DNA from 2 places in the Lactobacillus sp. W8093 genome. Region 1 is predicted to be linked to the other one. Evidence: riboswitches for the same ligand, from Rfam matches in the RefSeq annotation. Region 1 holds a riboswitch; the other holds the start of a gene.
The links. Region 1 has a riboswitch for lysine ahead of H3T47_RS00990 (ABC transporter substrate-binding protein/permease). Riboswitches for the same ligand answer to the same signal wherever they lie in the genome.
Positions count from the first base shown of each region.

Region 1 (8,047 bases):
GTGGTTTGCCTGTTTTTGTGCTCTTTCTTTTCTGTGGCAATATTTATTTAAATTCATTATTTGACGAAAACCATGTTGCCTGAAGCCCACATAATGTAAAAAAACAGAATAACACTAATTATTAGAGCTAATAGCCAACCCAAAACCAAACTTATAATAAAGGTAATATGTTTGTGTTGAAAAAATGTTGTCAATACATCTGACAAAGCTGATAGTAGGAGACCCAAAGCGCCAACGCTTAAACCAAGAGATTTGAAAAACGGTAGGATTAAAACCAACAAGAATTCGCCTAATGCAATAAGCCATACAACTTTATATAGATGATCTGATAACAGTTGTTCTTTCATCTTAGTCTGTTTTTTGGTCATTATTAATAGCTCCAATCATGATATTGCCAAGATTTATTATGCACAAAGCAATATTAAATTTTTCACAGATACAAGAAACAGTTATAATTTAAACTTTTATTTATATCAATGATAATAATTACTTATAGGTTAGTACATAAATATTAAATTGTAAAATTTTTAATTAGAGATAAATTAAGCTGATTTTTGACCAATCTAAAACAGATGTAATAGCTGATTTTTCTGACGGAACAACTGCAGTGACTAATAGAGCCTTTGATTAATACCACATTTCATTTATAATTATAAATAATAAAATAATTAAAATAAATCAAAAAAGAAAGGCTGTGGGAAATAAGATGAAAATGAAATTAGCAAGAGCTGCTTTACTATTGTTGTGTCCATTTGGAATAACGCTTTTTTTCTCCAATAAGCCGAATTTTAACTTAATATGGTCAATTAGTGCGTTCGTCATAACAATAATTGCTACAGCTTGCTTTGAAGTAAAAGAAGAAACATTTACTAAGCAAGTCGAAAATGATTTATTTTATTTTATGGCATTACAAGGTGCACCTATTAGTTTTGAAACTTTATATTTATTGAATATGACAGATGAGCAAGAAGATCACCCATTATTGATACTCTTAATTATTGTCTTAAATCTAATCTGTGTGCTTTTATTTGACTATTTAATTAATCGGGCTAAATTTTACCAAGCTGAAGGTAAAAATGAGTAAAATTTAACAAGATTTGAGTACCAGGCAACTATACTGCTTGGTACTTTTTTCTAGCGTAAAGTTCGTCAGACTTTTTGATAAAAATTGCGTTAGTCTTGTAAACATAATTTGCAATTTACAAGTTAGCTGCATTAATAATATACTTAAATAAAGTAGCAGTGTATGCATAATAACAAGAGATTATATGAATATAGGCAAAAAATGAGTAGTACATCAGTAATAGAAAACGTAGAAATTAACGGCACTAAACTTTATTTTTCAATTAGTTCAAAGCAAGGCCGGAAACCAATCATTTTATATTTGCATGGTGGACCGGGTGATGCCTGCATCCCCCTGACTAAAAAATTTAATAGCGAACTAGAAGATCATTTTATCTTTGTCAATCTGGAACAAAGGGGCAGCGGACTATCGTATTACAAATTTTCACCTGAAGAAAACTTGTCCATTAATACCATCTTGGCAGATATTCATCAGTTTGTGCTTTATTTATTAAAACGGTTAAAACAAGATAAATTGATTATTATGGGTCATTCTTGGGGCACAGTTTTAGGACTCTATTTTATTCAAAAGTATCCAGAGCTGGTTACGGAATATATCGGAATTGGTCAAGTCGTTAATATGAAAAAGAATATTGCTTTACAAAAAGCTTTTTTACGAACAAAAATGAAAAACACTGCCAAACTTGACCAACTTGATTTTGTCCATGAACCAACTAAAGCCAGTCTCAAATTAACTAAAATGATTGTGGCTTATGGCGGCTCAATCTACGGCGCTAAAAACTACCGCAAATTAATTGGTCCTTTTATATCTGCTAAAGATTATTCTTTTAAAGACTTAATTCATCGCTTGCAGGGATCGAAGCAATCAATTCAATATTTTTGGGAAGAACTGATGGACGTTAATTTTGAAAATATCCTGCATTTTGCCGTTCCCATCACCTTCTGTGAGGGCAGGCATGACCACCATGTGTCCTCGCAATTGACTGCAGAATATGCTGCTAAAATTACTAGTCCGTGCAATATAATTTGGTTTGACCATTCCGGTCATTTCCCGCAGTGGGAGGAGCCAACTAAATTTAATCAGGAAATTATTGGACTTTTAGAGCCACAAGCAAACTAAAAAACTGGCAAATCACGTAGATTTGCCAGCTTTTTTATATTTAATTAGGCCTTATTAATTATTCTGAAAATTACTCAAAAACTTGACGGTTTTTTCATTTTGCGGGTGATTGAATAATTGATCTGGCGTGCCTTGTTCAGTAATTACGCCATCGCTAATGAAAAACATTTGGTCGGAAATCTCCTTCGCAAACGCCATTTCGTGGGTTACGATAATCATCGTTAAACCAGTAGTAGCCAGATTCTTCATGACGCTTAAAACTTCACCGACCATTTCTGGATCCAAAGCACTAGTAGGCTCATCAAATAACAAAATTTCAGGATCCATGCAGATTGCCCGGGCAATCGCAACCCGTTGTTGTTGTCCACCTGAAAGTTGGCTGGGACGAGCATTAACGTATTGCTCCATACCTACCTTTTTCAGATTAGCAAGCGCAATTTTACGCGCCTCGTCTTTTGACCGTTTTAATACTAACTCTTGACCTACCATACAATTAGCTAAAACATTCTTATTTTCAAACAAGTCAAATTGTTGGAAAACCATGCCGACTTTAGCACGATAAATATTACGATTGTAGTTTGGTGCCAAAACATTTTCACCATGAAAATCAACTTCACCGGCAGTAGGTTCTTCAAGCAGATTGATACAGCGCAAAGTAGTTGATTTACCGCCACCTGAAGGACCGATAATGGTGGCAATTTCACCTTTATTAATGTCAAAAGAGATATCTTTTAAAACTTGGTGTTCACCAAATGTTTTCTTGATGTGCTTTAAACTTAAAATAGTTTCGTTTGTTTCAGTCATTAGTTCTTAGCCTCCATGTCTTTTGGTGTGCCTACTTGAACTTGGTTTGCCATTAAGTTGTAATTCTTACTTCCTTGGAGGTGTTTTTCAATTAAGTTGAATATTCTGGTAATGGTAAAGGTCAAGATGAGGTAGATAGCAGAAATTGTCAGGTAAGTTGGGAAGAACTTAAATGTCTGACTCGCAATAGTTGAACCAACAAAGAACAACTCTGATACGGAGATGATACTCAAAACTGAGGTATCTTTGATATTAACGATAAATTCATTAGTAATTGAAGGAAGACAATTCTTGATTGCTTGTGGCAGAATAATATGCCACATTCTCTGGTTGTGGGTCATTCCTAACGCACTGGCTGCTTCAAACTGACCTTCGGGTGTAGAAATAATTCCGCCGCGGATGATTTCTGCTAAATACGCTCCAGTGTTGATCGAAACAATGATTAGTGCGGCGACCGTTCTGTCAATATTCAGGTGCCAGAATTGGGCAATACCATAGTAAATCACAGCTGCTTGCACCATCATTGGCGTACCCCGGAAAATCTCAATATAAACCGAAAGCAGCCAGTTGACAAACTTGAGCAGCCATCTTTTACCACTGGTAGTTGGTGTAGGAATAGTTCTCACAATACCAACGGCCAAACCGATAAAGAAACCTGCAATAGTACCAACTGAAGCCAAAAGTAAGGTCATACCGATACCGTTTAAAATCATGCCGCCATATTGGCGCCACATAGATACTAACCAAGGTTCTGACTTAGCCTTTTTACCTTTTTTATCACTATCAGTTTTAGGCTGCTGCTTCACAGCTTCAGTCATTAACCTAACCCTTTTTGCTTGAGGAATAGTAGCTAAAATTTGGTTGACACTCTTTAGTAGAGCCTTGTTAGGCTTGGCAATTCCGATTGAGGTAACAGATTCTTCCTTAGTAGCATGAAAACCAGCCATTTTGCTGACAGGAATTGACTTAATGTCAGGATCAACCATCTTAAAGGAAGTTGATTCAGTGTCTTCGGCAACATAGCCATCAATGGTGCCGGAGATTAAACTTTGCCGCATTGCCGCAAAATCGCGCATAGCCGGTTGTCTCTTAGCACCTTTTAACTGCTTGATTAAATCATAGTGGAAAGTACCTTGTTGCGCTGTTAATTTTGCACCCTTAAAGTCAGTCAGCTTTTTAGCGTTGGCGTATCTGCTGTTAAGTTTGGTAATTACCACAAAAGTACTGTTTCTATATGGCTGAGAGAAATTAATGGCTTTTTCACGTTCAGCTGTTGGGCTCATGCCGGCAATAATTAAATCGGCTTTACCACTGGTTAAAGCAGGAAGTAAACCGTCCCATTCAGTCTTAACAACTTCGACTTTTCTGTGTAATTTTTGCCCAAGGATTTTAGCAATCTTGACATCATAACCATTGGCGTATTCTTTTGAGCCCTCAATTGGCACAGCACCGTTGGCATTATTAGTCTGTGTCCAATTGTACGGCTGATAATTAGCTTCCATGGCGACTTTGAGCGTACCGCCGTCCTTTTTGGCACTAACTTCATTCAGGCTAAAATTAGCCCCAATGCCTAAACAAGTGAATAAGGCAACCAAGGTAGCCAACCACTTAAATCTTGACTTCATTTTGAAAACCTCCACAAAATATGTTTCAAATAAAGCCAACACAATAAAAGCGTAAATAAAAAACTCGCTGTTACACAAAACAACGAGGTTATAATCTATTATTAGAACAAATCATATAGCGCTCCCCGGGGACTAACCGGGACAGTCTGCAAAATATTCTCTTGCAGCCCAACAAGAAGATTGAAACGAACAACATTCTTGTTTCGGCGGTAATTCTTACGCTAACCTTCAAAGTGTTCGCTCACTCAGATTAGTTTCGTAACAACCGCGACCTCTATTGCATTGGAAATTATTTAACTTAGAAAAATAATAGGCTATTAAGAGTGACTTGTCAATAATTTTATTTAAAAAATATTTTATAATTATCTCATTTATTTTCTTTTACTATTTTAAAAGACTTCTGCAAGCTGCTCTTACCGCCAGCCGTTATCTGTCTGATAAGCGCTCTTTTTCATTCTAGAAACATAGGGATTACCGGCAACATAATAACGTAATTTTTTGTTAGCCCATTCTAATTCAGATTGACTAACACCAATTCTGGCACTGGTTTTAATTTCCTTAGCCAGTTTTTTGTGACTGTTATCCAAGTCAATTTTAAAAGGGGAAGCAGTTAAGAAGTGTAAATTCCATTTTTTATCATGAATGCCAAAAGCCTGCATCATTTTAGCAGGACCATTAGTTAAAAGCACACCATTTTTGCCGGCTCGGTTTTTAATCATCTGCTCTATACCCCAGACTGGTTCGATAGCCCTGATTAAAACTCCTTGCGGCTCATTATATTCTTGCGTTGCGACATCGAAAAAGAAGTACTGTCTTTGAGCGTAAATATAAATGGTTCCGCCTTTGCGATAAAGACCTTCATTAGCTGGGCTGCGATGACCGCCGTAAGAATGTGCTGCCTTGTCTTTGACCCCTAAATATGCTTCAGCCTCCACAATATAGCCACCCATTATATTCTGACCATCATTATATGTTAATGGTCTGCCGATTAAGTCTTTAGTAATAGCAGCAGTTGGTTTATTAGTAAAATAAGTTGAATAATTCATTTTTCTTCCGTGTAGTAAACTTAAACTAAAAGGAGATATTATCATGACAAAAATAAAAGTAGTGCGCATTTACGAACATGAGCAGCCTGCTGGCTACCGCATTTTAGTTGACCGTCTGTGGCCACGAGGCAAAAGCAAAAAAGATGCTAATTTGGATGAGTGGGTCAAAGAAATTGGTCCCAGCACTAAATTACGTAAGTGGTTCAATCACGATGATACTAAATATCCTGAGTTTAGGCAAAAGTACATTGCTGAATTGGAGCATAATCCAGCGACCACAGCTTTTGTTGATCAGGTTAAAGCCAAGCTTGCCGAACAAGATGTCCTTTTTCTTTATGGTGCTAAAAACAAAGAACACAACCAGGCAGTTGTGCTCAAAGAATATGTTGAACAAAGACTATAGTTTTTGACTTTTCTTTTAGTACGCAAAAAGTGAAAAGCAATGGTTAAAATTAGGATGCTGAAAACAAGCAATTCAAATAGCTTAAAGGCTTTTTTAAAAAATTAAATTAAAGCTGTTTAAAAACATCTAGTGCATCCGCAATAATAGCAGAAATTCCTTCTGCCGGAATAGCTGTTTTATTAATTGCCCAAACTTTGGCGCCGGCTTGTCTATATGATAATAATTGGGCAAATGGATACACAACAAAACTGGTGCCTGAAATAATTACGAGATCAGAATTTTGCATTGCGTTGACAGATTTGGCTAAACTGTCGCCGTTAATTGCTTCACCGTATAAAACAATTCCTGGTCTGATAATACCGCCGCAATTTTCATGACGGTAGGACTTAGCATATTCAGCGTAGTCAACAGCTTTGTGACATTTAGTGCAGTAGATATTATAGAGACAGCCGTGAAATTCAGTCACGTGTTTATTACCCGCTTTGGTATCTAAGCCGTCAACATTTTGGGTGATTAAATCGCCTTTTTCGTTGCAGATAGCAGCAATTTTTTCGTGGATTTCGTTTGGCTTGGCGTCAGGGAAGTACATATTATCCATGACGAACTTGTAGAAAAAGTCAGGGCGCTGATAAAGAGTTTCTTCGCTCAATATTGTTTCTGGACTTTCAGAGACGCCGTCATAAATGCCGTTTTTAGAGCGGTAATCGGGAATACCTGAATGGGTCGATACTCCCGCACCGGTCAAAAAAGTAACGTGGCGCGCCTGATCAATATCATTTTTTAACTCAGTTATCTTGTTAGAATCAATCATAATTTTGCCTTTCTTAAAACTAGTTCTGCTACTGCTAGTTTACTACAAGATTTTGTCTAACATATAGGGTTATTGCAATAAAACCATACCATCAGTTATTGACAGCATGGTTTTTGTTTATTAAAGAATTTGGATACCGTGCTCTTGGCACTTGGTAATCATGTCATGCGGCCAAACGCTGGCTTGAACTTCTCCAATGTGAGCTTTGCCCAGCAAAAGCATACATAACCGTGATTGTCCAATACCACCACCAATGGTATAAGGCAATTCCCCGTCAAGCAGCATCCGGTGAAATTCCAGCTTTTCGCGTTCAAGGCAATCAGCCTTTTTTAATTGTGCGTGCAAACTTTCAGGACTAACGCGAATACCCATTGAAGAAATCTCGATTTTTTGCTTTAAAGGTTCATACCAGAAAATCAGATCGCCGTTTAGTTGCCAGTCATCATAATCTGGTGCTCGACCATCATGAGGTTTGCCGCTTTTCTTCAGCTTGTCGCCAACTTTCATAATAAAGACTGCCTTTTCTTCCGCGGCAATCTTGTTTTCTCTTTCTTCAGGACTGATGTCTGGCCAGCGGTCTTCTAATTCCTGTGTAGTGATAAAGTAAAGTTTTTCTGGTAAACGATAAGTAGAGGCAGGGTAGCGGAAAGCACAGCCAGCTTCAATCTCTTTAATTGCAGCAAAAATTTTAGTAACAGTATTTTTAAGGGTTTCTTCCGTTCTTTCCTCCTTAGCAATAATTTTTTCCCAATCCCATTGATCAACATAAATTGAGTGGAAATTGTCTAAGTCTTCATCGCGGCGAATGGCGTTCATGTTGGTATATAGACCTTCGTGCATGTTAAAGCCGTATTTTTTCAGTGCCATTCTTTTCCATTTAGCAAGGGAATGGACGATTTCAACTGTATCATCTGCCGGTAAGTCCTTCGCATCAAAAGCAACGGGACGTTCAACGCCATTTAAGTTATCGTTTAAACCAGTATGTTTTTCAACGAACAGCGGGGCAGACATCCGTTGTAAGTTTAATTTTTTAGCCAAAATCTTTTGAAATTCTTCACGAATGAAAACAATCGCAGCTTCAGTGTCACGAATGGTAAGAGTAGGGTGATAACCTGCAGGTAAAATTAAAGTCATTGTGTTGACCTCCTATGATTT
Region 1 covers NZ_JACFRL010000001.1:203,350-211,396, reverse strand. The annotation lists gene H3T47_RS01010 (hypothetical protein) at 57-368, opposite strand; gene H3T47_RS01005 (hypothetical protein) at 713-1,084, shown strand; gene H3T47_RS01000 (alpha/beta fold hydrolase) at 1,286-2,203, shown strand; gene H3T47_RS00995 (amino acid ABC transporter ATP-binding protein) at 2,258-3,007, opposite strand; gene H3T47_RS00990 (ABC transporter substrate-binding protein/permease) at 3,007-4,632, opposite strand; lysine riboswitch at 4,741-4,917, opposite strand; gene H3T47_RS00985 (DNA-3-methyladenine glycosylase) at 5,046-5,678, opposite strand; gene H3T47_RS00980 (DUF488 domain-containing protein) at 5,722-6,081, shown strand; gene H3T47_RS00975 (NAD-dependent protein deacylase) at 6,188-6,892, opposite strand; gene asnA (aspartate--ammonia ligase) at 7,013-8,026, opposite strand.

Region 2 (8,047 bases), on a different contig from region 1:
CGGAAAATAAAGAGCATACGATGGCGTTGGTACAATGATTTGATCTCCCGGTTGAAACAATGCCAACATAGTTGCAGCTATGGCTTCAGTTGCACCGACAGTAGCAATAATTTCACTTTCAGGATCATACGAAAGATTTTGTTTACGTTTTAAATAATTGCTGATTGCCTTCCGCAGTCTTAAAGTTCCCTTTTGAGCTGAGTAGTGTGAATCATTATCTAAAATGCTTTGAGCAGCCGCTTGTTTAACATGTTCAGGTGTATTCAAATCTGGTTCTCCCAGAGTCAATTTGATTAAATCAGGTACATTTTCAATTTTTTGAGCAAAAGCCCGGATACCAGAAGCAGGAATTTGTGCTAAAGGTATGTGGGTAATTGGAGTTAAATCAGCAGCTAATTGTGGCATTCATTATTCTCCTTATAAAATTTGGTCCAAACCGACCACTAATTCCGATAAATTCATTATTTGATCTAAAGCAACTTTCACGCCTTGCATAAATGAAGAACGTGAAAACGAGTCTTGTCTAATAGTTAAAGCTTCGCCAGGACCACCAAAAAGCACCTGCTCGTGAGCTATATAGCCGGGTAACCGCACAGAGTGAACGGGAATGCCATCATAATCCGCACCGCGAGCTTGAGAATCATTTGCTGTTTGAGAGCAGTTTTCTGAATTACGATTAGCAGCAATTAATTTGGCAGTGGTAATAGCCGTAGCACTCGGAGCATCCTTTTTGTCAGCATGATGCATTTCAATGACTTCAGCATCAGGAAAGTAACGGGCTGCTTCTTGCGCAAATTTCATTAATAACACGGCCGACAAGCCAAAATTAGGAGCAATAATACCGCCTAACTTTTCTTTTTGTGCAATTGCTTGTAATTTTTCAGTTTGTTCAGTAGTTAAACCACTAGTGCCAATAATAGGACGTATATGGTGCTTGAGTGCAAATTCGGTATTTTTATAAACAGCTTGTGGAGTAGTAAAATCAATCCAAACATCAGCTGCAACATCAACCATTGCTAAATTATCAAATCGCTTAACGTCAGGCTTGAAATCCGAACTGCTAGAGGCTGTGGGTGCTAAAACTGCTACCAGTTGACAATCCGGTAATTTTTCAACTAATTGAACTGCTTGTCTGCCCATAGATCCTGTGGCACCAGCTATTAAAATTTTTTTCATTAATCTACTCCTAATTCTAGTGGCAGTTCATGCAATAAAGCCGCTTCATCTAAACCTAAATGAATAGCTAATTGCCGTTTTTCTGTCTCATTTAAATCTACAATCGGTAACCGGCAGCCACCAGCAGGTAAACCCTGAGCGTTTAAAACTGCCTTAACCGGTGAAGGTGAGGGGTACATAAATAATGCTTGCATTTTCGGCATTAGTTGTCTTTGCAATTTACCCGCTGCAGCAATTTTGCCCTGATCTAAGTCATCATACATTTCTCGCATAGCTTTGCCATAAATATGAGAAGCTACCGAAATTACTCCTTTTGCTCCCAAGACTTTAGCCGTTAAAGATTGTAAGTCTTCGCCTGTATATACCAAAAAGTCATTGGCTGCATGTTCAACAATATATTCCAAGTCTTCTAAATCTGAGCACTGCTTAACACCAGCAATTTTTGGATTACGCGATAAATCAACCAGAGTTTCCTTGCTAATCTTAATTCCTGTTCGTCCCGGAATATTATAAATAATGATTGGTACAGGTGAATTTTCAGCTACTTTTTGAAAATGAGCTGTAATTCCTCTTTGATTCGGCTTGTTATAGTATGGCGCAACTACTAATGCCATATCAATACCGGGAATTTGTCCTACTTCTTCCGTAAACGCAACAGTTTGGGCAGTATTATTGCTGCCTGTTCCGGCTATCACAGGTACACGGTGATCAACTATTTGAGCGAATTTAGTGTACAACGCAATTTTTTCATCATGGGTCATGGTTGCTGTTTCACCAGTCGTACCGCCAATAACGAAACCATTGCTACCTGTATTGAGTAAATGCTCGGTTAATCGTTTCAGACCAGGATAGTCAACTTCTCCCTCCTTATTAAAAGGGGTAATTATCGCGGTCATTAAATCTGCCTTATCAAAATTAGTCATGTTTTTTCTCCTTTTGAGCTACATGTGACTCAGTAAAAAACCCACCATTGCTTTAATTCCTATTACTATTGCTTCTTCGTGCGGATTAAATGTTGCAGAATGAAGTTGGGAATTATCATTTACGCCCAGCCAAAACATGGTACCGGGAATTTGTGCCAGCAAATAGCCAAAGTCCTCTCCTGTCATAGCCGGCTGCATCTCTTGGTAATTAATTTGAGTATTTTCCTTCATATAATTAATGAACTCACTTGTAATTTGAGGATTATTTTCAACTGGCCAATAGCCGCCTTGATTAAGCTGCAAATCAACCTTAGCATTATAGCTTTGTGCTATTCCTTGAGTTACCTCCCGCAGACGCTGATCGATTCTTTCGATCATTTTTTGAGTTAGCCCGCGAATAGTTCCTTCTAAATGAGCATGACCGGCAATTGCATTTCTAACTGTTCCAGCCCTAACTTTTCCTATTGTAATAACACCACTTGCAATTGGATCAATACTGCGAGATATAATTGTTTGAATTTGTTCTATTAAAGCAGCAGCGGCCACTACCATATCATTAGCTTGCTGTGGATATGCGGCGTGACCATCTTTACCATATAAGTCAATATTGATTTCAGTTGTGCCCGCAAATAATGTTCCTAAACGGCAGCCAATTGTGCCGGTGGGTAAGTCGGGAGTAACATGCAAGGCAAAGAATTCATCTGGATGCCATTTACCAGTAAAAACCCCAGCTTCATAAGCTTTTTTACCACCACTTTCACTTTCTTCAGCTGGCTGGAAAAAGAAAAGTAAATTATCCTGCGGTTGCTGGTCACAAAAATAAGCTAAAATTCCAAGCGCTACTGTCATGTGGATGTCATGACCACAGGCATGCATTTGACCATGATTGTGGGAAGCAAACGACAAGCCAGTATTTTCTTGAACTGGCAGACCATCTATATCTGCTCGATAACCAATTGTTTTTTGTGGTTTACTTCCCCGAACCAGAACTAATATAGCTGTAGGTAGTTCAGGGCATGTACGTATTTCAATATTTTTCTGGTTAAAATTACCAATGACTTGCAAGAGATATTTTTGTGTTTGATATTCATGCAACGCTAATTCCGGTATTTGATGCAAGTCACGGCGAATTTTAATAAGTTGCGCAGAAGTTAACATTAATTCACAGCTTTCTTAGTCCCTGTTCAATTCCTGTCTTAGAGGCAGTTTTTTGATCACGCATTTTAATAATTTTTGCTGGTACTCCGGCAACGACGCTGTTTGCAGGTACATCTTTTGTTACTACCGCCCCGGCCGCTACTACCGCATGGTCACCAACTTGGACTCCTTCTAAAACTACTGCATTAGCACCTATCAAAACATTTTTGCCTATTTTTACAGGTTGTGCTGAGGCTGGTTCCACGACTCCGGCAATTACCGCTCCTGCTCCTATGTGGCTGTTCGCACCAACGATTGCTCGGCCGCCCAAAACAGCATTCATATCAATCATGGCATTTTCGCCAATTTCTGCTCCAATATTAATGACGGCCCCCATCATAATTACCGCATTTTTGCCTATTTCAACATTTTCACGAATAAGGGCACCCGGTTCAATTCTGGCAGAGATGTTCTTCATGTCTAGCAGGGGAATAGCAGAATTCCGACTGACATTTTCCACTTGATAATATGTTATCTTCTCGGCGTTTTTTTCTAAAAAAGGACCCAAGTCTTGCCAATCTCCAAAAACGACCCCGGTATGAGTTTCACTAAAAATCTTGCAATTTTCAGGCCACTTTAACTTAGACATCTCAGCCTTGATATATACTTTCACAGGTGTTTTTTTGGTTGAATTAGCAATGAAATCAATAATTTCTGTTGCCGACATTTTTTTCATATTTTTAATTATCCTTTCGGTTGATAAAAGCGATCATGATTAATTAAATCCGCATAAGTTTCACGTGTAACTACTACCTGTGCTTGACCATTTTCTGCAAATACGACTGCTGGCCTTGGAACACGATTGTAATTCGATGCCATGCTATAACCATAAGCGCCAGTAGCCAGAACTGCTATTACATCGCCCGGTTTACTTTTAGGGATTTTCAGTTTGTTAATAATAATATCGCCTGATTCACAATAACGTCCCGCCAGTCTAACCGTTTCTACTGGTTCTGCATGTGGCTTTTCTGCTAGTACTGCCTCATATTGTGCTTGATAAAGTGCCGGTCTGATATTATCACCCATGCCCCCATCAACTGCTACATAAGGAAGCAGTCCCGGTACTTCTTTGCGAGCACCGATTGTATATAAGCTATAACCGGCTTCACCGACAATCGAACGTCCCGGTTCAATCCAGATAGCCGGAATTTTTAAGTGGCTTATTTGCACACACTTTTTAACTGTCTGCACTATTTGACTGATGAAGGTTTGAGCAGTTAAAGTATCATCCTGTTCGGTATATCTAATACCAAAACCGCCCCCTAAGTTTAAAACACGCGGCTGGTAATCATATTTTTGCTCCCAGTCCTTGACTAATTGCATAAGTCTTTCAACTTCCAGCTTAAACCCGTCTGTCTCTAGAATCTGTGAGCCAATATGTGCGTGCAGACCAATTAGTTCCATTTGCGCGTTAGCTTTAACCTGTAAAAAGGCCTGCTCGGCTTGACCCGAACGAATATCAAAACCAAATTTACTATCTTCTTGACCAGTTTGATCATATTCGTGAGTATGTGCAGAAACTCCTGGTGTTAGCCGCAACATTACCTGCATCTGACTATTTGTTTCTTGCAAAATCTGGCCTAACAACTTAATTTCAGTAAAATTATCTAAAATAATGACGCCAACATGATTTTTCACAGCCATTAATAACTCAGCTGCAGTTTTATTATTACCGTGAAAGCTAATTTTTGCTGCAGGAAAACCTGCTTGCAGCGCGGTATATAATTCACCCCCAGAAACAACATCCACATGTCCGCCCAGCTCATTAATTACCTGGTAAATTGCTATCGTAGCAAATGCTTTACTGGCATAACTAATCGCATAATTCACATTTTCTTTTGCAAAAGCGTTTTGGAAAGCCCGAAATTGCTGTTTGATTTTTTGTACGTCATAAACAACTAATGGAGAACCAAACTCTTTTGCTAATTTTAGTGCATCAACCCCACCAATTACCAAGTGACCTTGAGCATTAGTTTGATAATAATCATTAGCAGCCATTTAAGTCTCTCCCTTTTTCTTAAAATAAAAAGGGCTCTTTTGTCGTGCCTAACAAAAGAGTCCTTCAAGTTATTATCTGGTATCAATTTTGTCGATAGCGCTCCGCGAATATAAAATTGCGACAGTCCGTAACCTGTTAGATTACGTCCCAGCTAATTAATTACCGCAATAATTAATGCTTCGGCAACCGCCCCTTTCACTAGTTTCTCAGCCTTTGCAGAAACTCCACCAGCTACTTTTGTTGGTTGCAACCTCTTCGATTTATTAAAATATTATTATTAATTAAAATCATTGTCAACCATTTTCAGTCAGAATTATTTTTTGTTTTTAAAATAAAGACAATGATTTTAAAAAAATGTCATTTTAACTACAAGCCAAAAAACTTCTAGTAGCAATGTTTTTTGGCTTTTTACAGCTTAAAAACAGTTAATCAAAATGGCTCATTTTCAAAAGTTCTCTTTTTATTTTTGATTGAAGATTAAAATTTTAATGATAAAATGCAATACTAATTACTTAAAATTAAATTTAATTGTGAAAGGTATTAACATGAAAGTCGTTAAATTTGGTGGTAGTTCCCTTGCAGACGGGGAGCAATTTGAAAAAGTAGTAAATATTATTAAAGCTGATCAGACTCGTAAAGTAATTGTAGCTTCTGCTCCAGGAAAAAGATTTTCAAATGACATTAAAGTAACAGATTTATTAATTGAGTTTGCACATAAAACAATTAATAAAGAGGATTGCAGTTCAACTGTAAAAACAATTTGGTCTAGGTATCATGATATTGCTGCTTACTTTCAAATATCTGAACAATTATTACAACCTTTACTGCAAGAACTAATTGCTTTGCCAAAAGCTGATTACCCTAATCAAGACTATTTAATGGCTGGCTTTAAAGCTCACGGTGAAAAACTTAACGCACAACTTTTGACTTTAGTTTTGCAAAATTATCATTTACCAGCTTACTTTCTTGACCCCCAAGAAGCGGGCTTTATGGTTACTGACAACGCTAATGACACCCAAGTGATGCCAGAAACTTACAAAAATTTAGAAAAGTGGTCTAACAAAGATAACGTGTTGGTTGTTCCCGGCTTTTACGGTATTACCAAAGACGGCTTAATTGCTACTTTTTCCCGTGGCGGATCAGATATCACTGGCGCAATTTGGGCACGGGGGATTAAAGCAGATTTATATGAGAACTTTACCGACGTCGACGCTATATATGCCGCTGATCCCAGAATTATTACTCACCCCTACGCAATTAAAGTTATGACATATCGCGAATTGCGGGAGCTGTCATACGCTGGCTTTTCGGTTTTCCATGATGAAGCGATCATTCCTGCAATTGAAGGTCAAGTACCCATAAATGTCAAAAATACTAACCACCCTGATTTACCAGGAACAATGATTGTTCCCGAGCATGATTTTCATCCCCAAAGCATAATTACTGGGGTCGCAAGTTCTAGTCATTTTGCTGCATTATATTTACATAAATATTTACTAAATAAAGAGGTTGGATTTACACTTAAATTATTACAAATTTTCTATAAATTTAATATTTCATACGAACACATGCCATCAGGAATTGATGATCTGACTGTTATTTTTGACAAAAGACAATTTAATGAGCAAATCCGCCAGCAAATGTGTTTTGAAATTCAACAAGCATTGCAACCTGACCAACTAGAATGGTTTGATGATTATGCCATCATCATGGTAGTAGGAGAAGGAATGCGCAACAAGATTGGCGTAATGAAGAATATTACAATGCCGTTGGCGCAGAAACACGTCGCAATCCACATGATTAATCAGGGTGCCTCACGTATTTCTATCATGCTGGGCACTAAAAGAGCTGACGCAGCAGCGGCAGTTAAAGAAATTTATCAGCAATTTTTTAAGTAAATATTTAAAGGAGAAACTTTATGGTACAACTACAAAAAGTTCATGGCTCGCAAAACCAATTTTTTCTGCTTGATCAAACCCAATTAAAAGCACCATTAACTAAAGAAGAACTAGTCAACTTGGCACAGCAAATAACCAGACGCGACACAGGTTTATTAAATGGCGCGGACGGTTTGCTTGTAGTCAGCAAGTCACACCATCCTCAAGTTTTAGGTAAAATGCAGGTCATCAATGCTGACGGCTCTTTTGCTTCAATGTGCGGTAACGGCCTAAGGACAGTCGGCCGCTATTTAGCACAAAAATATCATAAAGAAGCATTTAAAGTTGAGACTATGCAGAGTGATTTGCGTGTCAGCTGCAAGCCGGATTGGGCTCAAGACGTTAAGGCAGTCAGTGTTGAAATCAGCCCTGTCAGTTTTCAGGCAATTGATCTCCCGTTTACCAATTTAGGCGCTACTGAGTTAATTAATCAAAAGGTTCCCGAATTTGCACCTAATTTAAAATTTTCAGCAGTTGCTGTTCCCAACCCACATTTGATTAGTCTAGTGCCAAATAACATTTTACAAAGCAACTTATTGGAAAAACTGGGAACAAGGTTAAATCAGAAAAACCCTTATTTTCCAGATGGCGTAAACGTTAGTTTTGCTCAAGTTTTGAATGCACATCATCTATTTGTGCGCACTTTCGAACGGGGTGTGGGTTTTACCAATGCTTGTGGCACTGGCATGTCAGCCGCAAGTCTGGTTTACGCATTAACTTATCCGCAGGAACACCTTTTTGGGCAGTTACTAACTATCTCCAATCCCGGAGGATTTGTTCAAACTAAAGTGCATCGGACTGCAGATAGCTATTGG
Region 2 covers NZ_JACFRL010000002.1:61,793-69,839, forward strand. The annotation lists gene H3T47_RS01590 (aminotransferase class I/II-fold pyridoxal phosphate-dependent enzyme) at 1-405, opposite strand, end outside; gene dapB (4-hydroxy-tetrahydrodipicolinate reductase) at 418-1,176, opposite strand; gene dapA (4-hydroxy-tetrahydrodipicolinate synthase) at 1,176-2,099, opposite strand; gene H3T47_RS01605 (N-acetyldiaminopimelate deacetylase) at 2,118-3,257, opposite strand; gene dapD (2,3,4,5-tetrahydropyridine-2,6-dicarboxylate N-acetyltransferase) at 3,262-3,972, opposite strand; gene lysA (diaminopimelate decarboxylase) at 3,981-5,294, opposite strand; lysine riboswitch at 5,381-5,559, opposite strand; gene H3T47_RS01620 (aspartate kinase) at 5,841-7,193, shown strand; gene dapF (diaminopimelate epimerase) at 7,214-8,047, shown strand, end outside.
Region 2: linked by a shared signal. The riboswitch ahead of lysA (diaminopimelate decarboxylase) and the one ahead of H3T47_RS00990 (ABC transporter substrate-binding protein/permease) in region 1 are both predicted to bind lysine.